Regions from separate parts of the Duganella sp. AC237 genome, predicted to be linked through region 2. Evidence: predicted binding sites of a transcription regulator. Region 2 holds the regulator's gene; each other region holds the start of a gene.

Region 1 (10,212 bases), 5.4 Mb from region 2:
CCGTGCAGTGTGAAGGAAGCCATGGGTGGACCAGTGAAAATGCGGGAACGGCTACGATCCGAGGGCATTACTCGCCTTCGCCGAACTTGTCGTTGACCAGTGCGGACAAGGCGGCGATACATTCGCTTTCATCGGGGCCGTCGGCCTCCAGCGTGACCTTGGCGCCCTTGCCGGCGGCCAGCATCATCACGCCCATGATGGACTTGGCGTTGATGCGGCGCGCGTTGCGGGTCAGCCATACGTCGCTTTGAAACTTTGCTGCCAGTTGGGTAAATTTGGCGGAAGCCCGGGCATGCAGTCCAAGCTTGTTGATAATCTCAAGTTCTTGTTGAATCATTTTTCTTTTGTCTCAATGAGAAATCGGCGCAAAACAAACCGCGCAAATAAGCCGCACAAAAAATTCCCGCGCCGTCGCTACACGACGCGAATCCGGTTGTCGACGCGCACCGCACCGCTTTGCGCGCCGGCCAGGGCCATCTCGACGACCACGTCGAGCGTGTCGCGCCGGTAGGTGATGGCCCGCAGCAGCATCGGCAAACTGATGCCGGCGATGACCTCCACCCGGCCCGCATCCGCCAACCGGTCGCAACAATTGGCGGGGGTACCGCCCTTGACATCGGTCATGATCAAAACGCCGTCGCCGTCGTCGAGCCGCTTGATCGCCGCCGCCGCCAGGGACTGCACTTCGCCGAGGTCCTGGTCGGCGATCACATCGATCGCCTCGAGCCGCTCGGTCGGACCACGGAACACATGCGCGCAGGCGGCGATGAAAGCCTGTCCCAGCGGTGCGTGCGTCATAAGCAGTATGCCAACCATATTCTTAAACCGCCAGTGAGCGCGGAGGTTTTTGAGGCCGTCCGGCAAAATTATTTTGAATATCCATCATCGGGCCGGGGTCGCCGCTTCCACGGCCGCCTCCACCGCGTCCATGAACATCGCCGCGACCGGGAAACCGGCCTGCTGGGTGATTTCCTGGAAACAGGTCGGGCTGGTAACGTTTACTTCCGTCAGGCAATCCCCGATCACGTCCAATCCTACCAGCAACAAGCCGCGCGCGGCCAGTATCGGACCCAGGGTATTGGCGATTTCGAAGTCGCGTTCGGTCAAAGGTTGGGCCACACCAAGGCCGCCGGCCGCCAAGTTGCCCCGCACCTCGCCGTTTTGCGGGATGCGCGCCAGCGAAAACGGCACCGGCTTGCCGCCGATGACCAGGATGCGCTTGTCGCCCTTGGCGATGTCAGGAATGAAGCGCTGGGCCATGATGGTGCGCTTGCCGTTGTCGGTCAGCGTTTCGATGATGGCGCCCAGGTTCATCGCGTCCGGCTTGACGCGGAAGATGCCGGTGCCGCCCATGCCGTCGAGCGGCTTGAGGATGACGTCGCCATGCTCGGACTGGAAGGCGCGGATGCGCGCCTCGTCGGCCGTCACCAGGGTCGGCGAGGTGAACTCGCTGAACTGGGCGATGGCCAGCTTTTCGTTGTGGTCGCGGATGGTCGACGGCTTGTTGAAGACGCTGGCGCCCTGTTTCTCGGCCAGCTCCAGCATGTAGGTGCCGTAGATGTACTCCATGTCGAACGGCGGGTCCTTGCGCTGGACGATCGCGTCGAACTCGCCGAGGTTGGTTTCCACGGCCGGGGCGGCGCGGAACCAGTCCTTGAGGTCGTCCAGGATGGTGATTTCGGCAACTTTGGCATAGGCCACGCCGCCGTTGACGGCCATGTCTTTTTGCTCGAAGGCGTAGACGGTATGGCCGCGCTTGGCGGCCTCCACCATCATGGCGTAGGTCGAATCCTTGTAGGTCTTGAAACTGGCCAAGGGATCGGCGAGGAAAGCTATTTTCATGGGCGCATCCAATCTGGGTAATGCCTGATTTTAGCCGAGATTCGCCACCCGCACCGGGGAGCGGACGAGGCCGCTAGCCCGGTGGCCCTTGCCAAGCCGATAATGTCGGCTTAATACACTTCCGGATTGGGATCGGTGCGTTCCATTTCCAGCGACGCCGCCAGCAGCGCCAGCCGCGCCACCACGCCGTAGACGTAGAAACGGTTCGGCGCCGCCGTGCCCGGCTTCGCCTTCAAATCGGGCACCGCGTGCTGCTGCGCGAACGCCAGCGGCACGTACTGCGAACCGGGTGCGTTGAGGTTCTGGTCGACACCCTTTTCCGCGTGCACGCGGTAAAAGCCGCCCACCACGTAGCGGTCGATCATGTACACCACCGGCTCGGCGACGTCGTCCTTGATGCTCTCGAAGGTCGGCACGCCCTCCTGGATGATGAAGTCGGTCACTTCCTTGCCATCCTTGATGACGATCATCTTGTCGCGCTGGGCCTGGCTCAAGTCCTTGATTTCACTGGAATCCTTGATCGTCAGGATGCTGGTGCCGTAGGTCCCGGCGTCCGGCTTGACGATCACGAAGGGCTTGTGCTCCTTCATGCCGTATTCCTTGTACTTCTTCTTGATCTTGGCCAGCAGCGCGTCGACATTGGCGGCCAGGCAATCGTAGCCGTCGCCGGTGCGGAAGTTGACCGCGTCGCACTTGGCGTGGAACGGGTTGAGCATCCACGGATCGACGCCGATCAGCTTGCCGAACTTCTTGACCACCTCGTCATACGCGTTCAGGTGGTTGCTCTTGCGGCGCACGGCCCAGCCGGCGTGCAGCGGCGGCAGCAGGCTCTGCTCATGGATGTTCTGCAAAATCTCCGGAATGCCGGCCGAGAGGTCGTTGTTGAGCAAAATCGTGCACGGATCGAAGTCCTTCAGGCCGACGCGGCGGCCGTTGGCCGAGCGCACCAGCGGCTCGACCACCAGCATATTGCCGTCCGGCAGAGCGATCGGCGTCGGCTGCGTCACCTCGGGCGACAGCGAACCGAGGCGCACGTGCAGGCCGGTCTGGCGGAAGATCTGCATCAGCCGCGCGACGTTTTGCCAGTAGGTCGGGTGGCGCTGGTGGATTTCCGGGATCAGCAGCAGATTGCGCGCGTCAGGACAATATTTGTCGATCGCGGCCATCGCGGCCTGCACCGACAGCGGCAGCATTTCCGTGGCCAGGTGGTTGAAACCGCCCGGGAACAGGTTGGTATCGACCGGGGCCAGCTTGTAGCCGGCGTTGCGCATATCGACCGAGCAATAGAACGGCGGCGTGTGTTCCTGCCATTCCAGACGGAACCAGCGCTCAATGGCCGGCGTGGCGGCCAGGATTTTTTCTTCGAGATCGAGCAGCGGACCGGTCAGAGCCGTGACGAGATGGGGAACCATGATTACTTCCTTAAATGTGCGGGAGGACGGCCCTCCAGGCAACAGAACCTCAAATATTACCTTGCAGATAGCCCAAATCAGGGCGAAAACCCTATTTTAAAGGTGGAAATGGCCCGCAAACGAAAAAAGCGCCTCATTCGAGGCGCTTTTGTGGGCACCCGCCGAAGCGGGTTGTTACAACAACAACGATTAAGCGTGGTAAGCGGACTCGCCGTGGGTGGTGATGTCCAGGCCTTCGCGCTCTTCCTCTTCGGGAACGCGCAGGCCGATGACCACGTCGACCAGTTTGTAGGCGATGAACGAGACGACAGCCGACCACAGGATGGTGACGCCGACGGCGGTCGCCTGGGTGGTGACCTGGCCCATGATCGAGTAGTCAGGCGATGCTTTGTTGGCAACGTAGTCGAAGATGCCCTGGCCGCCGAGCGACGGCGCGGCAAACACGCCGGTCAGGATCGCGCCGAGGATACCGCCGACGCCGTGGACGCCGAACACGTCCAGGGAGTCGTCGGCGCCCAGCAGGCGTTTCAGACCGTTCACACCCCACAGGCAGACGACGCCGGCGGCCAGGCCGATGACCAGCGCGCCCATAGGGCCGACGAAACCGCAGGCCGGGGTGATGGCGACCAGACCGGCCACCGCACCCGAGGCGCCACCGAGCATCGATGGCTTGCCTTTGAAGATCCACTCGGCGAACACCCAGGCCACGGTGGCGGCGGCGGTTGCCAGCAAGGTGTTGATGAAGGCCAGCGCGGCGATGTCAGCGGCTTCCAGCGCCGAACCGGCGTTGAAACCGAACCAGCCGACCCACAGCAGCGAGGCGCCGATCATGGTCATGGTGACCGAGTGCGGGGCCATCGATTCGCGGCCGTAGCCGACGCGTTTGCCGATCATGTAGGCACCGACCAGGCCGGCAACCGCGGCGTTGATGTGCACCACGGTGCCGCCGGCGAAGTCCAGCGCGCCTTTTTGGAACAGGAAGCCCGCTTTGGCGCCTTCGGTGGCGGCGGTGGCCGCGTCCTTGATCGCGTCCGGTCCGGTCCAGAACCAGACCATGTGGGCGATCGGCAGGTAGGCGAAGGTGAACCACAGCACGACAAAAGCGAGCACGGCGGTGAACTTGGCGCGCTCGGCGAAGGCGCCGACGATCAGGCCGCAGGTGATGGCGGCAAACGTGGCCTGGAAGGCGACGTAGATAAATTCAGGAATGACCACGCCCTTGCTGAAGGTGGCGGCGTACGAGAACGCGCCCTTGGCCGGATCCCAGATGCCGTTCAGGAAGGCACGGTCGAATTTGCCGTAGAAGGCGTTGCCTTCGGTGAATGCCAGCGAATAGCCGTACACGCACCACAGCACCACGATCAGGGCGAAGACCATGAACACCTGCATCAGGATCGACAGCATGTTTTTGGAACGGACCAGGCCGCCGTAGAACAGCGCCAGGCCGGGAATCGTCATCAGGATCACCAGCAGGGTCGCGACCATCATCCAGGCGGTGTCGCCCTTCTGCGGCGTTGGCGCCGGTGCGGCGGGTGCATCAGGTGCTGCTGCGGCGGCAGGCGCGGCGGCGGCAGGCGCGGCGGCAGGCGCTGCCGGCGCTTCGGGTGCGGCGGCGGCGGGCGCGGTGGCGGCGGCGGCCGGCGAGTCAGCCGGTTTGGCCTCCTGCGCGTGGACCGGCGCGGCGAGTGCGAACAGGATGGAAACCCCAGCGAGCAATGTTGTTATAGTTTTCTTCATCAATCTTCCCCTTAAAGAGCTTCGTGGCCGGTTTCACCGGTACGAATACGGATCACCTGTTCCAGGTTGTACACAAAGATCTTGCCGTCACCGATTTTGCCGGTGCGGGCAGCGCCTTCAATCGCTTCGATCGCCTGTTCGACGATGGCATCGTCCACCGCCGCCTCGATCTTGGTCTTCGGCAGGAAGTCCACGACGTACTCGGCACCGCGATACAGCTCGGTGTGGCCTTTCTGGCGGCCGAAGCCTTTCACCTCGGTCACGGTGATGCCTTGCACGTTGATCGCCGACAAGGCCTCGCGGACCTCGTCGAGCTTGAACGGCTTGATAATGGCGGTAATCATTTTCATGCTAAGCCTCGCTTAGAAGGTTTTGGAAATGGTCAGCACGGCGCCGGTTTTGCCGAGGTTCTTGCCGCGGCCGACATAGGCGTCGGTATCGGTGGAGAACGCGGCCACGGCCACGGTCACGACGCCGAAATCTTTGGTGAAGCCGAGTTTGTAGTCGTTGTAGCTGAAGGCGGAGTTGTTCTTGACGGTCTGGCGGCCCAGGTGGACGTTCAGGATGTAGCCGTCATAGATCTCGGTGTTGAGCTGGGCGTCGACGTAGCCGCTGTCCTTGCTGTCGGCGGTGCCGAACAGATTGGTGGTCGAGCGGGAATACTTGACGGAGAATGGACCGACGCCGAGTTGGGCGTACAGCTCGAAGGTGTTGGCGCTGGTGGCCAGCTTGTTCGACGGGTAGTAGTAATACAGGCCGCCGACATCGTAGGTGACATTCGGGGCGAACTCGCCGCGCTTGCCGCCGTAGACATCGATTTCCATATCGGCGTCGCCGCCACCGTCCTTGACCCACTTGATGGTCGAGGCCCAGGTGCCGACATACAGGCCGGTCGGATTGTTCACGTAATCCACGCCGCCTTGCAGCGCTGGATTGAGACGGGTTTGCGAGATGCCGCGATAACGGTAGTCGGTGGCGACAGCGACGTTGTAGCTGATCTGGTGGTCCGGTGCCGGTTCGGCAGCGGCCGGGGCCGCAGGCGCGGGTTGCGCTTCCTGGGCTTGCGCCGAAGCGCTCATGGTGGCGAATGCGAAGGTCAGTGCTGCGATCAGGGTCAGGTTCGTGCTTTTCATAATTTTGTCCTTGTAGTTATCGAACTTAGTCACAGATAGGGAATACGGTTACGGGTAAAATCCTTGTGAGGCAAAGCAGTGAGCGGCATTCATTGACTTCTATAGCAGAATGCGTGCCAGCTAATGTTGCTCGCCGGATAGCTGCCGTAGCATCCGCGACAACGGACGTACTCCGAAGAAAGTGATAATCTGAAAGCGTCGAACGCGAGAGTCTTTGGTTTTGCACCACAATGACGCATGCATGCACATTTATAGTGCTTACAGAACCCCAACAGATCAAGGAATATTATGGATATGAACACTTTTTTTAACGACTTGCAGAACAAGATCAGCCAAGCCGTCCAAAACTCACCAGCAAAGGACATTGAGAAGAACGTCAAGTCCATGATGACGCAGGGATTCTCCAAACTGGACCTGGTGACGCGCGAGGAGTTTGATGTTCAAACGCAAGTTTTAGCGAAAACCCGCGCGAAGCTGGAAACGCTGGAGACGCGTCTGGCGGAACTGGAAGCGAAAGCGGCGCCGCCCAAGAGCGATATCATCATCTGATCAGGCGCTATTGCGGCGCAACTGCGGCGACACGGAGTTTTGCCCATGGCGCCGCAACGGTCTGGTCGCCTATTTATTCAGAATATCTGGACGCAGGCTTTCGAGGATTGCTTCCAACTCGGATAGGGCTTGGGGGTCCGCCCCTTGACGTAAAAACGCTGTGTGCAGGTAGGCGCCCATGATCCGGAACTCGTCAGCCGTGATCGCCAGCCCCGTGTGGGCAACAGCCATGTTCTCGCCGCTGTACGTGCAGGGCCCGCTGGAAATGACGCACAGATGCTCGGCCACCTTGGCCTTTAATGGTTTCAACGCCACCCCTTCGAATGAACGGCGTGTAAGGGGGTCATGTGAAACGTTCTCGACTATTTCGTTTGCCGCCCGGGTGAGAGCTTCGCCGCCACCGAGTCGTTCGTAGAGTGTCCTCTCTTGCGCGTGGGTGTTTTCGCCGACCGCGAAAGCGAACGCTAGAATTATTACGTTACTGACAAGTTTCACAATTTCTCCTCACGGCGGCCGTGGTTCGTCAGGCCACGCTTATTTCCAGTTGTTCCACGCCGCGAGCACGGCGTTCGGGTATTGCGGCCGGCCCCGGCTGCCGTTGTAGCGGCCCAGCGCAAGGTAGAGGTTGCCGCCCTCCATGTCGATGTACATGCGCAAAATCGCGCAGCCGTAGCGCAGATTCGTCTGCATATTGAACAGCGCGCTGCGGTCGCGGTCGCCGATCACGTTGGTCCAGAACGGCATCACCTGCATATAGCCGCGCGCGCCCACCAGCGAAACAGCGTACTTGCGATACGCCGACTCCACCTGGATCAACCCCAGCACCATGCCCGGCTCCAGCCCGGCGCGACGCGATTCGTACCACACGGTGGCAAGAAACTCATGGCGGGTCTGCTCGTCGGGCAGCTTGCGCTTGAGGCGGGCCGACATCTGCGCCAGCCAGCCCTCATAACGCAGCCGTTCTGCGTCGTTGCGGAAGGTGATCTGCGGCGGGGTCGCATCCTTGATGCTGTTGGCGAGGGCGACGCGGACCGCATCGGCCAGCGCCTCCTCCTTCTGATTGCCGGCTTGCGCCACCGGCGCTATCGTCACCGACAGCGCCAGCGCCAACAAGGCGCCGGCTACAACGCGCTTGCTCACTGCGACATTTTGCCCTGGATGAAGCTGATCACATCGGCCACCGGCACGGCGGTCGCTTCGGTGTCGCGGCGGCCCTGGTATTCCAGGTTGCCTTCCTTCAGGCCACGGTCGCCGATCACCACGCGGTGCGGCACGCCGATCAGCTCCCAGTCCGCGAACATGCCGCCCGGACGCAGGCCGCGGTCGTCGAGGATGACGTCGATGCCGGCCGCCTGCGCGTCGGCGTACAGCTTCTCGGCCGCTTCCTTGACCGCCTCGCTGCGGTCCATGCCCATCGGGCACAGCACCAGTTCGAACGGCGCCAGCGACGTCGGCCAGATGATGCCCTTGTCGTCGAAGTTCTGCTCGATGGCCGCGCCCAGGATACGGGTGATGCCGATACCGTAGCAACCCATCTGCAGCGGCGCAGGCTTGCCGTTCTCGTCGAGGAAGGTGGCCTTCATCGCTTCCGAATACGCGGTGCCGAGCTGGAACACGTGGCCCACTTCGATGCCGCGCTCGATCGCCAGCACGCCCTTGCCGTCCGGCGAGGCGTCGCCTTCGACGACGTTGCGCAGGTCGGCGACGATGGCAGGTTCGGCGACGTCGCGGCCCCAGTTGGCGCCGGTGTAGTGGAAGCCGGCGTCGTTGGCGCCGCAGACGAAATCGGCCATGTTGGCGACGGTGCGGTCGGCCACCACGGTGACCGGGGCCTTGGTGCCGATCGGACCCAAATAGCCGGGCACGCAGCCGTACACTTCCAGGATTTCCGCCTCGGTCGAGAAGCGGTGCTCGGCCAGGCCGGCCACTTTGCCCATCTTCACTTCGTTCAGTTCATGATCGCCGCGCAGCAGCAACATGAAATACTGTTTAGCCACTTTGCCGTCTTTTTCGGTCTCGACGGTGAGCGCCAAGGTCTTGACGGTCTGCGCCAGCGGCAGCTTGAGCTGCTCGGCGACCAGCTCGCACTTGGTGGCGTCCGGCGTGGCGACCTTGGTCAGCGCCTGGGCGGAGGCTGGACGGCTGGCGTTCAGCGGCAACGCTTCGGCCGCTTCCATGTTGGCCGCGTAGTCGGAGGTCGGGCAGTAGACGACCGCGTCCTCGCCGGTGCTGGCGATGACGTGGAATTCGTGCGAACCGGTGCCGCCGATGGCGCCGTTGTCGGCCGCCACGGCGCGGAACTTCAGGCCGAAGCGGTTGAAAATGCGCACATAGGCGTCATACATGATCTGGTACGACGCTTGCATGCCGGCCAGGTCGCGGTCGAACGAGTACGCGTCCTTCATGGTGAATTCGCGGCCGCGCATCAGGCCGAAGCGCGGGCGGCGTTCGTCGCGGAACTTGGTCTGAATGTGGTAAAAATTCAACGGAAGTTGACGGTACGATTTAATTTCCGAGCGGACGACGTCGGTGATGACTTCCTCGGCGGTTGGCTGGAAGGCGAATTCGCGGCCGTGGCGATCCTTGATGCGCAGCAACTCGGCGCCCATCTTGTCCCAGCGGCCCGTTTCCTGCCACAGCTCGGCCGGCTGGATCAGCGGCATCAGCAGCTCAATGGCGGCGGACTTGTTCATCTCTTCGCGTACGATCGCTTCGACTTTGCGGATGACGCGCAGGCCCATCGGCATGTACGTGTAGATGCCCGAGCCCAGGCGCTTGATCATGCCGGCGCGCATCATTAACTGGTGACTGACGATCTCGGCGTCGGAAGGCGCTTCTTTAAGCGTGGAAATAAAAAATCGTGAGGCGCGCATACGGTGAATTCTTTTTAAAAAGAGAGAGTTATAATCAACCTAATTTTAAAGGATTAGCTGGCTGATGCGTCCATACTTTATACAAATGCGTTCAATAGATGGCCCTTCGACCGTTTTCGTACCCCGAAAACCCAGCCGAGGCGTCTTTTTATGGGCAAAAATATAAGCAGGGAGCTCAGTCGCAGAAAGTTTGAGGTGCAATATGCTCGATCGGGAGGGGTTTCGGCCCAACGTCGGCATCATCCTGCTCAACGCGCAGAACGAGGTGTGGTGGGGCAAACGGGTGCGCGAGCATTCGTGGCAGTTTCCGCAAGGTGGCATCAAATATGGAGAAACGCCTGAGCAGGCGATGTACCGGGAGTTGGAGGAAGAGATCGGCCTGCGGGCCGAGCACGTAAAAATCGTCGGTCGCACCCGCGACTGGCTGCGCTATGAGGTGCCGGATCATTTCATCAAGCGGGAAATCCGCGGCCATTACCGTGGCCAGAAGCAGATTTGGTTCCTGCTGCGCATGTGCGCGCGCGACAACGACGTCAACCTGCGCCTGACGGACCATCCGGAATTCGACGCCTGGCGCTGGCACGAGTACTGGGTGCCGCTCGACGTGGTGATCGAGTTCAAGCGCGACGTCTACCAGCGCGCGCTGCAGGAGCTGTCGCGTTTCCT
Region 2 (10,212 bases):
GGCGGTCGAGGACATCGCCAGCGCGCCACCGAGCGCGAACGAGGCTTGCCAGCTGATTTGTAGGGAGGGGGGCAATTGGGTGGCGATAGTCCAGCCGAACAGCATGGTGGCGCCGATGGTGCACACCACCTGCGCCATGCCGAGCCCGAAGACGATGCCGCGCATGGCCATCAGCTTGGGCAGCGAGAACTCGAGGCCGATGGAGAACATCAGGAACACCACGCCGAACTCGGCCAGTCCGTGGGTCGCCTCGCTTTGCTCCGCCCAGCCCAGCGCGTGGGGGCCGATCAGGATGCCGACGGCCAGGTAGCCGAGCATCGGCGGCAGGTGCATCATGCGGAAAGCGACCACGCCCAATACGGCGCTGCCGAGCAGTATCAGGGTCAATTCCAGGGGTGAAAACGTCATTTCAACATAGCCGGTAAAATAATATTTAGTTGTTTGTCGCCAAGGCCCGGCGTTATGTTTTGACTGGCAAGTTTTTTGCTTTCTCAATTCGGCTATACTTGGGTATGAGTGTAACCCATGAAAAAACAATGCTGAAAGCTTTTGACGCAAAAACGGCCGGGCACGCGTTGCGGTTGGCAAGTGAAACGTTGCAAAACGAGGCCGACGCCATCGCCGCGCTCAACGCCCGCCTGGGCGACGACGACAGCGTCGTGCGGGCCATCGAGCTGTTGCTGAACTGCAAGGGCAGGGTGGTGGTGTCGGGCATCGGCAAGTCCGGCCACATCGCCCGCAAGATCGCCGCGACCCTGGCCTCGACCGGCACGCCGGCGCTGTTCGTGCATCCTGCCGAGGCGGCCCACGGCGACCTCGGCATGGTCACCGCCGACGACGCCTTCATCGCCATTTCGTATTCCGGCGAGAGCGCCGAACTGATGACCATCCTGCCGGTGGTGAAACGCATGGGCAGCAAGGTCATCGCGATGACCGGCAAGCCCGGCTCGAGCCTGGCCGGCATCGCCGACGTGCACCTGAACGTGGCCGTGGCCAAGGAAGCCTGCCCGATGAATCTGGCGCCGACGACGTCGACCACGGTCACCCTGGCGCTGGGCGACGCCCTGGCCGTCGCGCTGCTGGACCTGCGCGGCTTCCGCGAAGAAGATTTCGCGCGCTCCCATCCGGGCGGCGCGCTGGGCCGGCGCCTGTTGACGCACGTGCGCGACGTCATGCGCAGCGGCGACGACGTGCCGAAGGTCGGCGCCGACGTCAAACTGACCGACGCGCTGCTGGAGATCACGCAAAAAGGCATGGGCATGACCGCCATCGTCGACGCCGACGGCAAGCCGGTCGGTGTGTTCACCGACGGCGACCTGCGCCGCATGATCGAGAAGGTCCAGGACTTCACCAAGGTGGTGATCCGCGACGTGATGCACCCGAATCCGCGCAGCATCTCGCCGGAAAAACTGGCGGTCGACGCCGTGGCCGTGATGGAGCAGTACCGCATCAACCAGATGCTGGTGACCGACGCCGACGGCAAGCTGGTCGGCGCGCTGCACATCCACGACCTGACCCGAGCAAAGGTGATTTGATGACCGAGCTGACTTATGTGGAACGCGCCGCGCGCGTCAAACTGATGATTTTCGACGTCGACGGCGTGCTCACCGACGGCAGCCTGCACTACGGCGCCGAGGGCGAAGCGTTGAAGACCTTTAACGTATATGACGGCCTGGGCATCAAGTTGCTGCAGGAGTCCGGCGTGCAGACCGCCATCATCAGCGCGCGCATCTCCCCGCAGGTGGCCAGGCGCGCCGCCGACCTGGGCATCGGCTTTGTGCACCAGGGCGGCCACGACAAGCTGACGCCGTTCAACGCGCTGCTGGAAAAGACCGGCCTGACGGCCGAACAGGTCGGCTTCATCGGCGACGACATCGTCGACCTGCCGATCCTGACGCGGGTCGGCTTCGCGGTGGCGGTGCCGGGCGGACGCAAGGAAGTGCTCGAGCGCGCCCACCACGTGACGGTGGCGCAGGGCGGCCGCGGCGCGGTGCGCGAAGTGTGCGAACTGCTGCTGCACGCGCAGGGCACGTACGAGCGCGTGCTGGCGCAGTTCATGGTGTGACGGAGTGTAATCATGCGTAAAAGAACAGCACATCGCTGGCAGCTCACGCTGACGATGATCATCGGCGTGTTTGTCGCCGTCGGCAGCTTTTGGCTGGTGCAGGTTGTCAACCAGTCCGGCCAGGAGCAGCAGGCGGACCAGTTCCTCAACGAACCGGACTACATCATCGACCGCTTCAGCCTGGTGCGCATGACGAAGGAGGGCAAGCCGGCCTACATCATCTCCGGCGACAAGCTGACGCACCGCCCGATCGACGACTCGTCCGACATCGACAAGCCGTTCCTCAACAGCCTGTCGGGCCAGCAGCCGCCGATGACGATTCACGCCGAGACCGCGCGGGTCGACCAGAACAACACACGTGTCACGCTCAACGGCAACGTCGACGTGGTGCGGCCGGCTTCGCCCAAGGCCGAGGCGATGCGCCTGCAAACCAGCACCTTGACCGTGTTCCCGGACGAGGAACGGATGGAAACCAAGGCGCCGGTGCAGATGAAGCTGGGCAGCACGACCTCCAGCGGCACCGGCATGAAAACCAATAACGCCACGCGCCAGCTGCAACTGGGCGGACGCGGAACGATCACGATGCCGCCCAAGGCGCCGCGCTAAATCAATACAAGATACGACAAGAGACAGATATGAAGGACACCATGATGAAAAAACTGATACTGTCGGCCGCGCTGCTGCTGGCCGCGATGGGCGCGGCCCACGCTGAAAAAGCCGACTCCAACAAGCCGACCGAGATCTCCTTCGACAACCTCGACGCCGACGACGTCAAGCAGATCAAAACCTTCACCGGCAACGTCGTGCTGACCCGCGGCACTTTGCTGATGAAGTCGCCCAAGGCGGTCGTCACCGAGGATCCCGAGGGCTACCAGCTGGTGGTGCTGACCGGCGCGCCGGGCGTGCAGGCGACGTTCCGCCAGAAGCTCGACGGCGCCGGCGACCAGTGGGTCGATGGCCGCGCCGACCGCATCGAATACGACGGCAAGACCGAGCTGGTCAAGCTGTTCTCGAAGGCGCAGATCAAGAAACTGGAAGGCAGCAAGACCGCCAGCCAGGTCGATGGCGAATTCATCTCCTATGACAGCCGGCGCGAATTCTTCGCCGTGAAAAATACCGCCAGCGGCGAGAGCAAGCCCGGCGCCGGCCGCAGCACGATGGTGATCCAGCCGTCGGCCAAGCAGACTCCCCAGCCCGCTTCGGCCACCAATCCAGCGGCGGGGAAATAAGCATGGAGCCAACATGCGGTAGCACCCTGATCGTACGCGGCCTGCAGAAGACCTACGGCAAGCGCCAGGTCGTGCATGACGTGTCCTTGCAGGTCGAATGCGGCGAAGTGGTCGGCCTGCTCGGCCCCAACGGCGCCGGCAAGACCACTTCCTTTTACATGATCGTCGGCCTGGTGCCGTCGGACGCCGGCACCATCGATATCAGCGGCGTCGACATCTCCTCGCTGCCGATCCACCGCCGCGCCTCGCTCGGCCTGTCGTACCTGCCACAGGAGGCTTCGGTGTTCCGCAAGCTGACCGTGGAAGAGAATATCCGCGCCGTCCTCGAAATCCAGAAAGTGGACGGCAAGCCTTTATCCAAGGCTGCCATCGATGAACGGCTCAATACCCTGCTGGCCGATCTGCAAATCGAAAAGCTGCGCGAAAACCAGGCGCTGTCGCTGTCCGGCGGCGAGCGCCGCCGCGTGGAGATCGCCCGCGCGCTGGCCACCAACCCGCGCTTCGTGCTGCTGGACGAACCTTTCGCCGGGGTCGACCCGATTGCCGTCATTGAGATCCAGCGCATCGTGCGCTTCCTCAAGGAACGCAATATCGGCGTCCTCATTACCGATCACAATGTGCGCGAGACGCTGGGCATCTGCGACCGCGCATATATCATCAACCAGGGCTCGGTTCTGGCTTCAGGCCGGCCGGACGATATCATCGCCGACGAGTCGGTCCGCCGCGTGTACCTGGGTGAACACTTCAGAATGTAATCGCGCCCCATGAAACAGTCATTGCAACTGCGCACGTCGCAGCACCTCGCGCTGACACCCCAGCTGCAGCAGTCGATCCGGCTGCTGCAGCTGTCCACGCTGGAGCTGCACCAGGAGCTCGAGCAACTGCTCACCGACAATCCCCTGCTCGAGCGCCTGGACGACCCGCTCGACCGTTCGCTGCGGCTGCTGTCCGACGGCGCCATCAGCCAGCAGGCGCCGGCCGGCGAAGCGCCCGCCGAAGGCCCGCCGAACCAGCAGGATGCGCCCGCGCCGGCCGACGCCGACACCTACGACGGCCCGGCCGCCGATACCGAAAGTACCAGCAGCGAGGCCGATGTCGACTGGAGCGACGCCGGCCGCAGCAAGGCCCCCGACGACGAGGACGCGCGTCCGCAACTGGAAGCGAACCACTGCACCCTGCGCGAGCACCTGATGGAACAGATGCGCGTGACGGTGCTGGAGATGCGCGACCGCGCGCTGGTCGAGCTGATCATCGACGCGCTCGACGAGAACGGCTACCTGGAGGAGCCGCTGGAGGAAATCCACGCGCGCCTGCCGGAGGAACTGGAAGTCGACATCGACGAGCTGCGCACCGCGTTGTCGATGCTGCAAAGCTTCGACCCGATGGGCGTGGGCGCGCGCAACGCCTCCGAATGCCTGGCGCTGCAGATCAAGCGCCTGCCGGGCATCGCCCTGGTGACGCGGCGCATGGCGCTGACCATCGTCGAGAACCATTTGACGTGGTTCGCCCAGCGCGACTTCAACAAGCTGAAAAAGGCGCTGGTGTGCGACGACGAGGATTTGCGCGAGGCGCAGGCCGTCATCCGCCTGTGCAATCCGCATCCGGGCTCGGCGTTCGCGTCCGACGTGTCCGACTACGTGGTGCCGGACGTGATCGTCAAGAAGGCGCGCAACGGCTGGCAGGTGAGCCTGAACAACGACGTCATGCCGCGCCTGCGGGTCAACGCGATGTACGCCAACCTGCTCAAGCAGGGAAAGGGCGAGGGCCAGATGGGCGCGCAGCTGCAGGAGGCCAAGTGGCTGATCAAGAATATGCGCCAGCGCTTCGACACCATTCTGCGCGTGGCCCAGGCGATAGTAGAAAGACAAAAGAACTTTTTCTCGCACGGCGCCGTTGCCATGCGCCCCCTTGTGCTTCGCGAAATTGCTGATACACTGGGTTTACACGAGAGCACTATTTCTCGGGTGACGACTCAAAAGTACATGCTGACGCCGCACGGCATGTTTGAGTTGAAATATTTCTTTGGTAGCCACGTCGCCACCGAAGCGGGCGGTGAAGCAAGTTCGACGGCGATACGGGCACTCATTGTGCAATTGACAGGAGCTGAAGACCCTAAAAATCCATTATCCGACAGTAAGATTGCGGACATGCTGGGGGAACAAGGCATGGTGATTGCGCGACGCACTGTTGCCAAATATCGCGAAGCGTTGAAAATCCCTCCCGTCAGTCTCCGCAAGTCTTTGTAGTTACTTGGTCACTGTGCGCCCGGCCGCAATGGGCGCGGCACTGACCGTAAGCGACATCTATCTTTAGGAGCGTGTATGAATCTGACCATCAGTGGACATCATCTCGAAGTGACCGCGGCCATCCGCGAATACGTACAGAACAAACTGGAACGTGTCACTCGTCACTTCGATCAAGTTATTGATATTGCTGTCATTCTGACTGTAGATAACCTTAAAGAGAAATCCAAGCGCCAAAAGGCGGAAATCAATCTGCGCATGTCGGGTAAAACCGTGTACGTGGAAAGCCTGTCCCAAGACCTGTACGCCGCGATCGACACCCTGGTCGACAAGCTTGACCGGCAGGTCATGAAATACAAATCCAAAGTTCAGCAGCACGGCCACGATGCGATCAAGCATCTCCCGGATAGCTACGAACCCGCTGCCGCCGCCCTATAACAACGGCCTCCGGCACCATCCAACAAAGGGCGCAAGGGCGCCCTTTTTTGTGTCCGCGTTTTTCGGTCCCGCGTTTTACTTCCTCTCGATTCGATGAAAATCATTTATCCCGTTTCGACGGTAGAATAGATTTTTTTTCACGGGTTGCGACATCATGAGCGAATTGGTCCACACCGCTATCGTCAACGGCACCGGCTTCATCACCTTGGACCGGCCCAAGGCGTTGAACTCGCTGTCCCTGCCGATGCTGCGCGATATCACGGCGGCGTTGCTGGCGTGGCGCGACGATTCCGACGTCGCCGCCGTGGTCATCCGCTCCAGCAGTGAAAAGGCCTTCTGCGCTGGCGGCGACATCCGCTTCTTCCACGACGCCGGCCGCGCCACGCCGCAAACCGGCAGCGCGCTGATCGAGGATTTCTTCACCGAGGAGTATTCGCTCAACCACCTGGTGCACAGCTATCCGAAACCGTACATCGCGCTGATGGACGGCGTGGTCATGGGCGGGGGCATGGGCATCGCGCAGGCCGGGCCGGACAGCCGGGTGCGCATCGTCACCGAGCGCACCCGGATGGCGATGCCGGAGGTGAACATCGGCCTGTTCCCGGATGTGGGCGGCAGCTATTTCCTGTCGCGCGCGCCGGGCGGGCTGGGGCGTTACCTCGGCGTCACCGGCGTCACGATAGGGGCGGCCGATGCGCTGTACGCGGGCCTGGCGGATCACTATGTGCCTGCGGATGAACTGGAGGTGCTGGACGCGATTCTGGAGTCCACGCCGGGCGCCGAGCTGGTTGAGGCGATCGCGGCCTTTGCGGAGTCGTTCAAGGACGCGGCCGGGGTATCCAGGCTGGAGGCGAACCGCGCCGACATCGACCGCCACTTCGGCGCCGGCCCGGTGCCGGCCATCGTCAAGTCGCTGGAGGCGGACACCACGCCATTCGCGCTCGAAACGGTGCGCGCGATGGCCGGGCGGTCGCCGTTGATGATGCGCGCGACGCATGAGTTGATCCGACGTGGCGCGGCGCTGGACATGACCGGCTGTCTGCGCATGGAGCGCGCGCTGGTGCGGCGCGTGTTCGACCGCGGCGAAGTCATCGAAGGCGTGCGCGCGCTGGTCATCGACAAGGACAACGCGCCGAAATGGAATCCGCCGTCGTTGGAAGAGGTGACCGAGGAAATGGTGCGGCAGCTATTCGAGCCGGTGTGGCCGGAACACGCACACCCGCTGCGGCATCTGTGAGCTGGAGGCTACTGCTCGCGGTGCCGCAACACCACCCGTTCATTCGGGTGGAAATACGCCGCCAGTTTCTCCGCCATATACACCGACCGGTGCTGCCCGCCGGTGCATCCCAGCGCCACCGTCAGATAACTGCGGTTATCGGTCTTGAAGAACGGCAGCCACTTCTCGACGAAGCCGCGGATATCGTTCATCATTTCCACCGCGCTCGGTTGCGCGTCGAGAAAATCGATCACCGGCGCGTCGCGGCCCGTCAGCGGGCGCAGCGTCAAATCATAGTAGGGATTCGGCAGCGCGCGCACATCGAACACGAAGTCCGCATCCATCGGCACCCCCAGCTTGAAGGCGAACGACTCGAAGAACAAGGTCAGCGGCGCCCCCTCGCTGGCGACCAGGTCCTTGACCCAGGCGCGCAGCTTGTTGGCGCTCAGCTCCGACGTATCGACCACATGGCCCAGCTGCTCGATGGCCGACAGCCGCTCGCGCTCTTCCATGATGCATTCGATCAAGGTGCGGCGCGCGGCAGGATTCTGGCCCGGACGCAACTCGTGCGACAGCGGATGGCTGCGGCGCGTCTCCGAAAAGCGCGCCACCAGCGAGTGCGTGTTGGCGGTCAGGAACATGACCTTGACGTCGTGCCCCTCTTCGCGCAGGCGCTTGACGTCGGCCGGCAACGAGGCCAGCGATTCGGCGCTGCGGGCGTCGACGGCAACCGCCAACGCCTGCAAGCCTTCCTCGGCCAACGTCGAGACCAGGTTCGACAGCAAGGCCGGCGGCAGGTTGTCGACGCAATAGTGGCCGGTGTCTTCCAGCACGTTCAAGGCCACCGATTTGCCGGAGCCGGAGATGCCTGTGATGAGGACGATACGCATGATGGTTTTAATCTCCGCTCATGGCTTGTCGCTGACGCTCCATGAACTCTTGTAAGGTGTCGATACCGCGCAATTGCAGAATGGTGTTGCGTACGGCGGCCTCCAGCAGCACCGCGATGTTGCGGCCGGCCGCGACGGGAATGACGACCTTGCGGATCGGCAGTCCCAGCACGTCCTCGGTCGGGAACTGGAATGGCAGCCGCTCCACTTCCTCCTCCGCCGCGCCACGGCGCACCAGATGCACGATCAGCTTCAGGCGCATCTTGCGGCGCACCGCGGTCTCGCCGAAGATCGCCTTGATGTCCAGCAGGCCCAGCCCGCGCACTTCCAGCAGATTCTGCAGCAGGGCCGGGCAGCGCCCCTCGATCATGTTCGGCGCAATGCGCGAAAACTCCACCGCGTCGTCGGCCACCAGGCCGTGCGAGCGCGAAATCAGTTCAAGGCCCAGCTCGCTCTTGCCCAGGCCAGAGTCGCCGGTGATCAGCACGCCCACGCCCAGCACGTCCATGAAGACGCCGTGCATGATGATGCGTTGCGCCAGTTTCTTGGAAAGATACACGCGCAGGAAGTCGATCACCTGTGCGGCAGGTAACGGAGTGGAGAACAACGGGATGTTTTTTTCGTCGCAGATGGCGAGGATGTCGGGCGGCGTTTCCAGGCCCTGGGCGATGATCAGCGCCGGCGGGCCGCCAGCAATCAGCTCGCCGATGACGTGGGCGCGCGTGAGCGCCTTCAAGCGCTGGTAGTAATTGATTTCCTGGTGCCCGAAGACCTGGATGCGGCCCGGGTGGATGGTGTTCAGGTGGCCGACCTGGTCGGCGGCGGAGGCGACGTCGCCGGAGATCAGGCGCTCGCCGCCGGGAAAGCCGGCGAACCAGCCGAGCTGCAAACTCTCGCGATTGTCGTCGTAAAGCCTTTGTATCGTCAGCGGCGTTTGCAGCATGGGGCGTCTTTATCTCAAGGTTGAACTAAGGTGGGCCTGCCCCGTAGTTTAACCTATTGTCCCGCTCCCCATGCTTGCAAGCTATTTCCCGCTGACCTGTCAGCCGGCGGCCTGCAGGCTAGGCATCCAGTTGATGATGCGCGAGTGCACCGATTTCGGGTCCGGGTCGGTCGAGAGCGCGGTGCGGAAGGCGTCGTCGGAGAACATCTCGGCGATTTCCGACAGGATTTCCAGGTGCTGCTGGGTGACGTGGTCCGGGATCAGCAGGAAGAACAGCAGGTTGACCGGCTTGCCGTCGGGTGACTCGAACGGAATCGGCTCGGCCAGGCGGACGAACGCCGCCAGCGGCGATTTCAGGCTCTTCATGCCTTTGATGCGGCCGTGCGGCACGGCCACGCCATGACCCAACCCGGTGGAACCGAGGCGCTCGCGCGCGAACAGGTTGTCCGAGACGGTGGAGCGGGCGATCCCGCAATTGTTTTCGAAGATCAGGCCAGCTTGCTCGAATGCGCGCTTCTTGCTGGAGACCTCCAGGTCAAGCAGGACATTTTCGAGTGAGAGTATTTTGCTCAGGTTATTCATAAGACGATAAGAATGTTACGACGCACAAGGCGTGCCGCCGCCGAATTATAGGCTTGTTTGTGCGCCATGTAACATGAATTCGCGCGCGCCGGCGTTGCTTAATGATCAGGCAGCCAACGCGCCGGGCCGCCAACGGTCCTACTGAAAATGCACCGCAGAAAGCATTTGCTATTTATGCGTAAAAAACCGCGAAAGCGCCGGTTTTTCGCCGCAAAGCGGCCCGCTTTTCCGATTTTTCGCGTTTTTCCAGCGAGGCGCCCATTTCTTACGAAAGTCGCATCGTTGATCACATCATACGCCTGATTTTTGCTATTGACGCGCGCCGCGCAGGTTCGGTGGTTTCTGTGCCGTGCTGAAATTGCTGCGCCACGGATTGATGTCGAGGCCGCCGCGCCGGGTGTAGCGCGCGTACACCGCCAGTTGCTGCGGCGCGCACTGGCGCAGGATGTCGACGAAGATGCGTTCGACGCATTGCTCGTGGAATTCGTTGTGCTCGCGGAAACCGATCAGGTATTTCAATAAACTTTCCTGGTCGATTTGCGGGCCGGCGTAATGGATTTGCACGCTGGCCCAGTCAGGCTGGCCGGTGACCAGGCAGTTCGACTT
Region 3 (10,212 bases), 4.3 Mb from region 2:
GGCGCTGGTGGCCGCCTCGACTATCGAACCGGGCATCTACTTCGCCATGAACTCTCCGGCCGCGCTGATCGGCACCACGGCCGAGTCCGCCGCTGCGGCGATCTCGCAGTGGGGCTTTTATGTCACGCCGGAAATGCTGACCCAGACCGCCAAGGATGTCGGCGAGCACAGCATCATCTCGCGCGCCGGCGGCGCCCCGACCCTGGCGGTGGGCATGGCCCACATCCTGTCGAACGTCATCGGCGGCCAGGCCATGATGGCCTTCTGGTACCACTTCGCCATCCTGTTCGAGGCGCTGTTCATCCTCACCGCCGTCGACGCCGGCACCCGCGCCGGCCGCTTCATGCTGCAGGATTTGCTGGGCGCCTTCGTGCCGTCGATGAAAAAGACCGAGAACGTGTTCGCCAACCTGACCGCGACCGCGCTGTGCGTGGCGGCCTGGGGCTACTTCCTGTACCAGGGCGTGGTCGATCCGCTGGGCGGCATCAACACCTTGTGGCCGCTGTTCGGCATTGCCAACCAGATGCTGGCGGCGATCGCGCTGATGCTGGGCACCTGCGTGCTGTTCAAGATGAAGCGCGGCAAGTTCGCCTGGGTCACCATCGTGCCGACCATCTGGCTGCTGCTGTGCACCCTGACGGCCGGCTGGCAGAAGATCTTCGACGCCAATCCGAAAATCGGTTTCCTGTCGCACGCGGCCAAGTACCAGGCCGCACTTGACGAAGGCAAGCTGCTGGCGCCGGCCAAGTCGGTGGCGCAGATGCACCAGATCGTGTTCAACGATTACCTGGACGCGTCGCTGGCCGGCTTCTTCGTCATCGTCGTGCTCAGCGTGCTGGTGTTCGGCATCCGCACCGTGATGGTCGCGCGCGCCAACAGCAAGCCGACCGCCATGGAAAGCCCGATGGTGCTGGCGCCCAAGGTGCAATGATGTTGGGCGACATCGCCAAGGCGGGCCGCTATCTCGGGCAAAGCATGCGCCTGATGATGGGCCTGCCGGACTACGACACCTATGTCAGCCATCGGGAAGCCACCCATCCCGATGAGCCGATGATGACGTACGAGGAATTCTTCCGCGAGCGCCAGGAGGCGCGCTACGGCGGCGCCGGCAAGCGCGGCGGTTGTTGTTGATGGCTTGAGTGGCAATGGCCGGTTCCCCCGAACCGGCTTTTTTTCGCCGGTCGCACGCTTTTTTACACTTTTTGCGGAACTTTTGATCTAGCTCATCTGTCGAATTTCCCTTGAGCCGCATGGCGGCTGTTCCCTGGGAAACACATGGCACAGACCTTCTCTTACCACCACGCCTTCGCGCGCAATCTCGGCTGGGTGACGCCGGCCGAACAGTCCTTGCTCAAGGACAAGCGCATCGCCATCGCCGGGCTGGGCGGCGTGGGTGGCTTTCATCTGCTGACCTTGGCGCGGCTGGGCGTGGGCGCGTTCCACATCGCCGATTTCGACACCTTCGACATCGCCAACTTCAACCGCCAGATCGGCGCCAACATGTCGACCCTGGGCTTGCCCAAGGTCGAGGTGCTGGAGGCGATGGCGCGCGATATCAATCCGGAACTGCAGATCACCAGCTTTCCCACCGGCGTGGACGACGTCAACATGCGCCGGTTCTTCAAGGGCGTCGACCTGTATGTCGACGGCCTGGACTTCTTCGCCTTCGGTGCGCGCCAGGCCACCTTCGCCGCCTGCGACCGGCTCGGCATTCCGGCGATCACGGCCGCGCCGCTGGGCATGGGCACGGCCGTGCTCAATTTCATGCCGGGGGAGATGACGTTCGAGCAGTACTTCGGCTGGGGCGACCTGCCGGACGACGAGAAAGCGCTGCGCTTCCTGGTCGGGCTGGCGCCGGCCGGGCTGCACCGGGGCTACCTGGTCGATCCGTCCAGCATCAATTTGAAGGAGAAGCGCGGTCCCTCCACCATCATGGGCTGCGAGTTGTGCGCCGGCGCCGCCGCCACCGAGGCGCTCAAGATCATGCTCAACCGCGGCAAGATATTGGCCGCGCCGCGCGGCTATCAATACGACGGCTATCGCAACAAGCTGGTGCGCACCTGGCGTCCCGGCGGCCACCGCCACCCGCTGCAACGGCTGGCGATGCTGCTGGCCAAACGGCGCCGTCCCGGAGACCAATCATGAGCAAGATGGAACAACACTTGGATTCCACGCTGGAACAGATACTCGAGCTGGCGCGCTGGGCGCCCAGCGGCGACAACACCCAGCCGTGGCGCTTCGAGATCCTCGACGCGCGCCGCCTGATCGTGCACGGGCGCGACACGCGCGACCACTGCGTCTACGACCTGGACGGCCACCCCAGCCAGATATCGCTGGGCGCGCTGCTGGAAACGATGGCCGTTGCCGCCAGCACCTTCGGCCTCGAGATGCAAGCGGCGCGCCGGCCGGAGGCGCCCGAGGCGCGCCCCACCTTCATCGTCGATTTCGTGCCGGCGCCGCAGCGCGAAGCCGACCCGCTGGCCGATGTCATCCTGGTGCGCAGCGTGCAGCGCCGCCCGCTGAACCGGCGTCCGCTGACGCCGGCCGAGAAGGCCGCGCTGGCCGCCGCCCTGCCGCCGGGCTTCGGCGTGAGCTGGCTCGAAGGCCGCCAGCGCACGGCGGCGGCGCGTTTGATGTACCGCAACGCCAAGCTGCGGTTGACGATGCCGGAGGCGTACCAGGTGCACCAGGCAGTCATCGAATGGAACGCCCGCTACAGCGAGGACCGCATGCCGGACCAGGCGCTGGGCGTGGACGCGGTGACCGCCAGGCTGATGCGCTGGATCATGCACGACTGGCGCCGCGTGGAATTTTTCAACACCTGGCTGGCCGGCACGGTGGCGCCGCGCCTGCAGATGGACCTGATCCCCGGCCTGGCCTGCGCCGCACACTTCGTGCTGACGGCGCAGCGCCGCCCGCAGCGCGTCGACGATTACGTCGCGGCGGGCCGGGCCATGCAGCGCTTATGGCTGACGGCCACGGCGCTCGGCCTGCAACTGCAGCCGGAGCTGACGCCGCTGATCTTTTCCCGCTACGTGCGCGAGGGCCGGGTGTTTTCCGGCACGCCGGGCATGCAGCAGCGCGCGGCCGACCTGGCCCGACAGGGCGAGCAGCTGGTCGGCCGGCAGGCGTGGGAGACGGCCGTGTTCATGGGCCGCATCGGCGCCGGCGAGCCGGCCGCGGCGCGCTCGATCCGCAAGCCGCTGAGCGAACTGCTAATCGGCCCGCCGGCGGGGAGCCGCTGATGCGCGCCATCAAACCGTTGCAGATCGCCGTCTTCCTGGGCTTGCTGGCCGTGATCCTGGCGCTGGGCGTGGGCGCCACCGCGCTGTTGCTCGGCGGCCTGCCGCTGGGCGACTTTCGCGGCGTGGCGCTGCTGCTGGCGGCGGTGCTGCTGACCTACCTGGCGGCCATTGCCGTGTACCGCGGCTTCCTGTTGTTCATGCCGCTGCGCGAGGGCGAGGTGGCCGAGAACTCGCGCCACGAACTGGCCGCCAACGTCAACATCCTTTTTTACCTCTTGCTGTTCAATTCGCTGATCCGCACGCACTTCATCCCGGTGCCGGTGGTGCGGCTGATCTACCTCGCGCTCGGCGCAAAGCTGGGCGTCAACACCTACAGCGCCGGCGCCCTGCTCGATCCGCCGCTCACGCGCATCGGCAGCAACACCATCATCGGCCACGACGCGGTGATCTTCGCGCACGTGATCGAAGGCAGCAAGCTGGAACTGAAAGCGGTCGTCATCGGCGACACCGTCACCATCGGCGCCAAGGCGGTGGTGATGGCGGGTGTGCGCATCGGCGACCACGCCATCGTCTCGGCCGGCGCGGTGGTGACCAAGGACACCCACATCGGCGCCGGCGAAATCTGGGGCGGCATTCCGGCGCGCAAAATCAAAACGGCCTCGACACTCAAAGCAAGCGGGCTGGGCTAGAGCAACGAACTACAGTCGACAAGTGCCGGAATTTTTTACGCCCTTTTCGACGCGCAACACACATCGCGACGCAAGCCTTTGAATACACAGGCTTCGTCCAGGCTGGCAGGGGTTTTGCTGAAGAGGTGGAGCGACCTTGATTTCCAGGGTCTTCTATTTCTTGGGGAACAGCTATGAACTATTACAAACCCGGCGCCGCCGGCCTCCTCGCCGCCGCGCTGGCAACACCGTTCGGCGCGCTCGCCGCCCCCGTGGTCGGCCTCGACCCCACCGGCACCGGCACCTACACCACCTACGCCGACCTGTGGACCAACATCACCGACACCGCCGTGGTCACCGGCTTCGTTCCCGGCGCCACCGTCGGCGGCCCCGGCGGCATCGCGCCGTACGTGACCGAGCTGCACACGCAGACCGTCATCGGCACAATGAGCAACAGCAATGCCGGCGCCATCGTCACCCCGGCCGGCCTCAACACCAGCTTCGAGATGACCAAGATCGTGCGCTTCGAGGAACTGGTCACGTCGCAAAACGCGACCACCGCGACCTTCGGGCTGGCGCCCAGCCAGTCGGCGGCGATGGACGTCGATCCCACCCGCGCCGGCGTGCAGAACTTCGCCGTGTTCTTCGACCGCATCACCCCGGGCGGCGCCAGCCAGGCCGTGCCCGGCAACGGCGTCGACACGGTGCGCTGCTACGGCGCCGGCGTCACCGGCGGCGCCGCCAACGGTTGCGGCGGCGGCGCGGGCGACCCGGACGGCGACGGCATCATGGTCCTGTCGGGCCACCTGGTCTTCAACACCGCCAGCTTCGTCGCCAGCGGCGCCGTCGGCACCGGCTCGTTCGACACCCGCTTCGTGATCGATTATGTCGATCCCGCCTACCTCGACGTCGTCACCGGCTCGGTGTTCCGGGACCGCTTCACCGGCACCACCAATGTGCCGACATTCTTTACACCGACCTCGATGTGGGACGGCGCCACGCCAACCACCGTGCCGTTCCTGAAAGTGGACTCCTCGCAGTCCTTCGCCGCCGTGCCGGAACCCGGCACCGTGGCCATCATCGGGCTGGGCCTGGCCGGACTGGCCCTGAGCAAACGCCGCAAAACCAACGCTGCTTGCTGATGGGCCGTTTGCCGTAGGCGGTGGCAAAGACGGCATCCTCTTCGGCGCTTTTCAACGGACCCCGGCGCCATGCCCGCGGTCCGTTTTTTTAGTGACGGCTTTTTTTACAATAGTTGCAAAAGCGTAGTATGGGTGTTGCGCAAGTGCTTGATTTCTTTCAGTTCACATTGCTTGGCAAGGGTTTTGCTCTATAGGCATACGACCCCGATTTCCGGGTGCCGCCAACTCCAGGGAGCACACATATGAACATCCTCAAACCCGCACTGGCCGCCGCCGCAATCGCCACCGCCCTGGCCGCGCCGCTCAGCGCCAGCGCCGGCCCCACCGTGGGCCTCGATGTCACCGGCAGCGGCAACTACAGCACCTATGCGGATCTGTGGACCAACGTCACCGACACCGGCCTGGCCACCGGCTTCATCCCCGGGCGCACCGTCGGCACCGGCCCCGGCGCCAGCCTGCCCTACCTGACCGAGCTGCGGTCGCAGATGGTCATCGGCACCATGTCCAACAGCAACACCCCTGCCATCGTCACGCCGGCCGGCATGAACACCACCTTCGAAATCAGCAAGGTGGTGCGCTTCCAGGAGCTGGTCGACGTCCAGACGCCGACCACCGCCCATTTCACCCTGCCGCCCTCGCAGTCGGCCGCGATGGACGTCGACCCGCTGCGCGCCGGCGTGCAAAACATCGCCATCTACTTCGACCGGATCACCAACGGCGCCGGCAGCAGCCGCGCCGTGCCGGGCAACGGTAACGGCACCGTGCGCTGCTACGGCACCGGTTCGACCTCGACCGGCTGCGGCACCTCGCCCGGCGACACCGACGGCGACGGCATCATCATCCTGTCGGGCCACCTGGTGTTCAACGACGCCAGCTTCACCGCCAGCGGCGCGGTCGGCACCGGCTCGTTCGATTCGCGCTTCATGATCGATTATGTCGATTCCGCCTACCTGGACATCGTCACCGGTTCCATCTTCCAGGACAAGATCACCGGCACCACCAACGTGCCCTCGTTCTTCTCGCCGACGATGATGTGGGACGGCGCCACGCCCACCACGGTGCCGTTCCTGAAGGTCGATTCGTCGCAGTCCTTCGCCGCCGTGGCGGTGCCCGAACCCGGCACCCTGGCCATCATGGGCCTGGGCTTCGCCGGCCTGGCCATGGGCAGCCGCCGGAAAAGCAACGCCGGAAGCAAATCCTGACACTTCGGCTGTGTAACTTTGGCGGACCCTGGCGGCGTACCTCGGTCCGTTTTTTTTCGTCCGGACTGGACTCACAACGGCAACAGCTCGCGCAGCAAAGCCGACTGCCGCGCGCCGGCGTCGTACAGCGCGAACTGCCCGGCCACCTTGCGCGCCGCCGCCCTGGCGCCCGGTTGCTCGAGCAAATCGACGGCGGTGCGGCGCAAGGCGTCCTCGCTCAAACGGTCCGAGCGCAGCAAGGCGCCGGCGCCGCTGGCCACCACCCCATGCATGTTCAAATACTGGTCGAGGTTGCCTGCGATGCCGAGCACCGGCACGCCGGCGCCCAGGGCCTGCTGGCTGGTCGGACTGCCGCCATTGCAGACGACCAGGCTGGCGCGCCGCGCCGCCTCGATGCCCGGCAGATAGGCGGCCACGCGCGCGTTCGGTGGGACCGCTCCCATGGCCACCTTGCCGGCGGTCGCGGCGATCACGCCGACCGGCAACGGCGCCAGCGCCTGCAACACCCGTGGCAGCAACGCGCCCTGGCCCGAACTGCCCAAGGTCACATACACGATCGGCCTGTCCGCCGGCAACGCGTCCCACCAGTCCGGCAAGCCGGTGGGCGGCGACCACGCGACCGGCCCCAGATAAGAATGTGTGGAAGGCAAATTCGTCGCCGGAAACATCTCGGGGATGTCGGCGTACAACACATGGTCGGCGTCGGTGTAGACGCGGCGCAAATCGTGGCCCAGCGGCGGCAAGCCGTAGGTGCGCCGCACCTGGTTGAGCGGCACGCTGTGCAAGGCGAACGCCAGCGGGCGCGCCAGCTTGAACAGCCGGTCGGCGATGGTGATCGGCAACACGCGCGACAGGCCGATCGCCGGCACGCGGTAGTGCTGTCGCACCCAGGGACTCCAGTAGGCGTTGATCAAGCCCACATACGGCACGCCGGCCAACCGCGCGCTGACCGACAGCGACAGGCGGAAGTCGCCGATCACAAGATCCGGCCGCACTTGCTTGAACACGCGCAGGTCGTCCTCGACATAGCGGTGCAGGGTGGCCGCGTCGTAGACCGGCTTGCCGGCGACCAGCGCGGCCAGGAAGCGCGCGCTGGAAATGCTGGTGAGGCCCCAGCTGCGCACGTTGCTGCCCTTGAAGAACATTTCGTAGCCGGGTGCGCAGGCGATGTGGACGTCGTAACGTCCGCGATCGAGCGTCGCGGCCAGCGCCAGCGGGCGCCCCACGTGCGCCAACGTCACGGCCTCGGCCATAAACAAAATCTTTTTGCGTTCCATATCGCCAGCTTGAAGTGTGGTATCCGGCGTCGCTTGAGAATGCGCAAACGTGCAGCCTTAGACCTAGATCAACATCGCCCTTGCCACATGCATATATTTTTCCTAGTGGCACCCACGAATCCACGCACCAAGCGTGTGCCGCGCACCGCCCGCGTCGACGCCTTCGGCGCCCACTGTATCGTTGGGAACCGCTAAGCGATGTTCAATTTCGAACGTTCCGGCCTGAGCCAGAAACTGACCATCATTTCCGTGCTGTCGACGGGCAGTGCCTTGATGCTGGTATTCATTGCCTTCGCCGTCACCTCCGTGCTCAGCCACACCGACGACGAGCGCAAGCAGCTGTCGGCGCTGGCCGGCGTGATCGGCAACAACAGCATGATCGCGCTATCGCGCGGCGACCGCAAGCAAGCTGAGCAGACGCTGGCGACGCTGGTGGCGGAGGACGACATCCTGCAGGCGGCGCTGTACGACGACGATGGCAAATTGCTGGCGCGCTACGCGTCCGCCGATCTGGCGGACGACCAGCAGGCGCCGCCCCTGCTCGAGGTTCCCGCGGCCGGCCCGGAGGTGCGCAGCGAGCGCACCGGTCCGCCGTGGGCGCCGGCCATGCGGCTGCAACGGGACGTGCCCGGCCGCGACGCGCCGGCCGGCACCGTGCTGATCGAGCGCTCGCAGACGCGCATGTGGGTCGACATCCTGAAAAACCTGGGCGCGGCGGCCGTCGCGGCGGTGCTGTCGTTCATGACGGCGCTGCTGATGGCGGCGCGCTTCAAGGGCAGCGTGGCCGAGCCGGTCGGCAAGCTGATCGCGGCGGCCCAGCAGGTCAGCCGCGGCCAGCCCACCGAACGCATCAGCCACCAGCGCAGCGACGAGCTTGGCGCGTTGATCGACAGCTTCAACGACATGCTGGCCCAGGTCGAGGCGCGCGACGGCGCGCTGGCGCAGTACCGCGACCAGCTCGAACGCCAGGTCGGCGTGCGCACCGAGCAACTGGAAAAGGCCAAGAACGCGGCCGAGGCGGCCAGCCAGGCCAAGAGCGCGTTCCTGGCCACCATGAGCCATGAAATCCGCACGCCGATGAACGGCGTGCTGGGCATGACCGAGTTGCTGCTGGCCACGCGGCTGAGCGAGCAGCAACGCCACTACACCAGCATGGTCAAGCGTTCCGGCGAGCATTTACTGGTGATCATCAACGACATCCTCGACTTCTCCAAGATCGAGGCCGGCAAGCTGACGGTCGAATATATCCACTTCAACTTCCGCGATTTGCTCGACGATATAGACAATGTTTTTTCGCCGCAGGCGCAGGCCAAGGGCATACGGCTCGAATTGGCCATCGCCAACGACATTCCGGTGGCCATCCACGGCGACCCGAACCGCTTGCGTCAGGTGATCTTCAATCTGCTGGGCAATGCCGTCAAGTTCACCGAGAGCGGCAAGATCACCGTCAAGGTCGCGGTGGTGCAGGAGGATCCGCAAACCGTCGGCCTGCGCTTCGAGGTGCACGACACCGGCATCGGCGTGTCGAGCGAGGCGCGCTCCCGGATTTTCGATTCCTTCTCGCAAGCGGACGGCTCGACCACGCGCAAACACGGCGGCACCGGCCTCGGACTGGCGATCTCAAAACAACTGGTGGAGCTCATGGGAGGCACGATAGGCGTCGATCATGCGTTAACTCAAGGGTCGATCTTTTGGTTTGCCGTAAATTTCGATAAACCACGCGTCGATTTTGACGATCCTTCCAACACCAACTTGGGAATACGCGCTTTGATTGTTGACGAAAACCCCACCAGCCGCGCCGAGCTGGAACGGCGGCTGACGGCCTGGCGCGTGCTCAGCACCAGCGCCTCGGCCACGCAGGCGTTGCAACAGCTGCGCCACGCAGCGTCGGCCGGGCAACCCTTCGACGTCGTGCTGCTCGACATGGAGCTGCCACGCACCAGCGGCCTTGCGCTGGCCGCGGCGATCCACGCCGACGCCGGCCTGGCCGCGACCCGGCTGTTGTTGCTGAGCACGGAACGCAACGCCGCCGACCGGGTCCAGCAGCGCGAGGCCGGGGTCGCCTTCCAACTGATCAAGCCGCCGCGCGAGTGCGACCTCTACGACTGCGTCGTCACGCAGACGCAGATGCGCAGCGCCGAACCGGCGCGCCTGCCGCCGTTGCAATCGCTGCAATCGTTGACAAATGGCGACGAGCGGCCGATCCGCCTGCCGCATACGGGCGCGGCCTCGCCGGCGGCGCCGCCGTTGTCAAGCTTCAGCTCGAGCACGGCGCTGCCGGCCCAGCGCGCGCGCAAGGGACGCAAGGTGTTGCTGGCGGAAGACAATCCGGTCAATGTCGAAGTGGCCAGCGCCATGCTCGAAGGCCTGGGCCTGGACGTCAGCCGCGCCTGCAACGGCCAGGAAGCGTTGCGCTCGGTGCAGGCCGGCGACTTCGACCTGATTCTGATGGACTGCCAGATGCCGGTGATGGACGGCTTTGCCGCCACCACCGAGATCCGCCGCCACGAGCAACAGCGCGGCCGCTCGCGCAGCCTGCCGATCATCGCCATCACCGCCAACGCGTTGCAGGGCGACCGCGAATCGTGCCTGGCCGCCGGCATGGACGACTACCTGAGCAAGCCGTTCACGCAGCAGGCGCTGGGACTAACCATCGGCCGCTGGATCACGCTGCCACG

What was found. Region 2 encodes sigma-54, which starts transcription at its own class of promoters, with help from an activator protein. Its sites were predicted from a motif close to TGGCANGNAANCTGCTTT; they were not measured.
Region 1: the regulator sigma-54 is predicted to act here: its motif matches at 6,226-6,243, upstream of AC0IYS_RS04925 (TorF family putative porin).
Region 3: the regulator sigma-54 is predicted to act here: its motif matches at 5,228-5,245, upstream of AC0IYS_RS09890 (PEP-CTERM sorting domain-containing protein).

The regions. Positions count from the first base shown of each region.
Region 1 is NZ_CEEDEW010000003.1:1,022,513-1,032,724, reverse strand. Features, by position in the region: gene ptsP (phosphoenolpyruvate--protein phosphotransferase) at 1-23, opposite strand, end outside; gene AC0IYS_RS04955 (HPr family phosphocarrier protein) at 68-337, opposite strand; gene AC0IYS_RS04950 (PTS sugar transporter subunit IIA) at 415-816, opposite strand; gene gshB (glutathione synthase) at 883-1,842, opposite strand; gene gshA (glutamate--cysteine ligase) at 1,953-3,254, opposite strand; gene AC0IYS_RS04935 (ammonium transporter) at 3,444-4,991, opposite strand; gene AC0IYS_RS04930 (P-II family nitrogen regulator) at 5,003-5,341, opposite strand; gene AC0IYS_RS04925 (TorF family putative porin) at 5,354-6,124, opposite strand; gene AC0IYS_RS04920 (accessory factor UbiK family protein) at 6,413-6,673, shown strand; gene AC0IYS_RS04915 (group I truncated hemoglobin) at 6,743-7,168, opposite strand; gene AC0IYS_RS04910 (lytic transglycosylase domain-containing protein) at 7,208-7,786, opposite strand; gene AC0IYS_RS04905 (proline--tRNA ligase) at 7,810-9,546, opposite strand; gene AC0IYS_RS04900 (RNA pyrophosphohydrolase) at 9,749-10,212, shown strand, end outside.
Region 2 is NZ_CEEDEW010000003.1:6,456,099-6,466,310, reverse strand. Features, by position in the region: gene AC0IYS_RS28525 (monovalent cation:proton antiporter family protein) at 1-408, opposite strand, end outside; gene AC0IYS_RS28520 (KpsF/GutQ family sugar-phosphate isomerase) at 537-1,535, shown strand; gene AC0IYS_RS28515 (KdsC family phosphatase) at 1,535-2,065, shown strand; gene lptC (LPS export ABC transporter periplasmic protein LptC) at 2,078-2,671, shown strand; gene lptA (lipopolysaccharide transport periplasmic protein LptA) at 2,701-3,294, shown strand; gene lptB (LPS export ABC transporter ATP-binding protein) at 3,297-4,049, shown strand; gene AC0IYS_RS28495 (RNA polymerase factor sigma-54) at 4,059-5,540, shown strand; gene hpf (ribosome hibernation-promoting factor, HPF/YfiA family) at 5,616-5,975, shown strand; gene AC0IYS_RS28485 (enoyl-CoA hydratase/isomerase family protein) at 6,130-7,212, shown strand; gene rapZ (RNase adapter RapZ) at 7,221-8,081, opposite strand; gene hprK (HPr(Ser) kinase/phosphatase) at 8,089-9,024, opposite strand; gene AC0IYS_RS28470 (PTS sugar transporter subunit IIA) at 9,124-9,606, opposite strand; gene queF (NADPH-dependent 7-cyano-7-deazaguanine reductase QueF) at 9,916-10,212, opposite strand, start outside.
Region 3 is NZ_CEEDEW010000003.1:2,144,738-2,154,949, reverse strand. Features, by position in the region: gene AC0IYS_RS09920 (carbon starvation CstA family protein) at 1-931, shown strand, start outside; gene AC0IYS_RS09915 (YbdD/YjiX family protein) at 931-1,131, shown strand; gene AC0IYS_RS09910 (ThiF family adenylyltransferase) at 1,276-2,145, shown strand; gene AC0IYS_RS09905 (nitroreductase family protein) at 2,142-3,245, shown strand; gene AC0IYS_RS09900 (acyltransferase) at 3,245-3,934, shown strand; gene AC0IYS_RS09895 (PEP-CTERM sorting domain-containing protein) at 4,108-5,055, shown strand; gene AC0IYS_RS09890 (PEP-CTERM sorting domain-containing protein) at 5,298-6,257, shown strand; gene AC0IYS_RS09885 (glycosyltransferase) at 6,329-7,534, opposite strand; gene AC0IYS_RS09880 (hybrid sensor histidine kinase/response regulator) at 7,733-10,212, shown strand, end outside.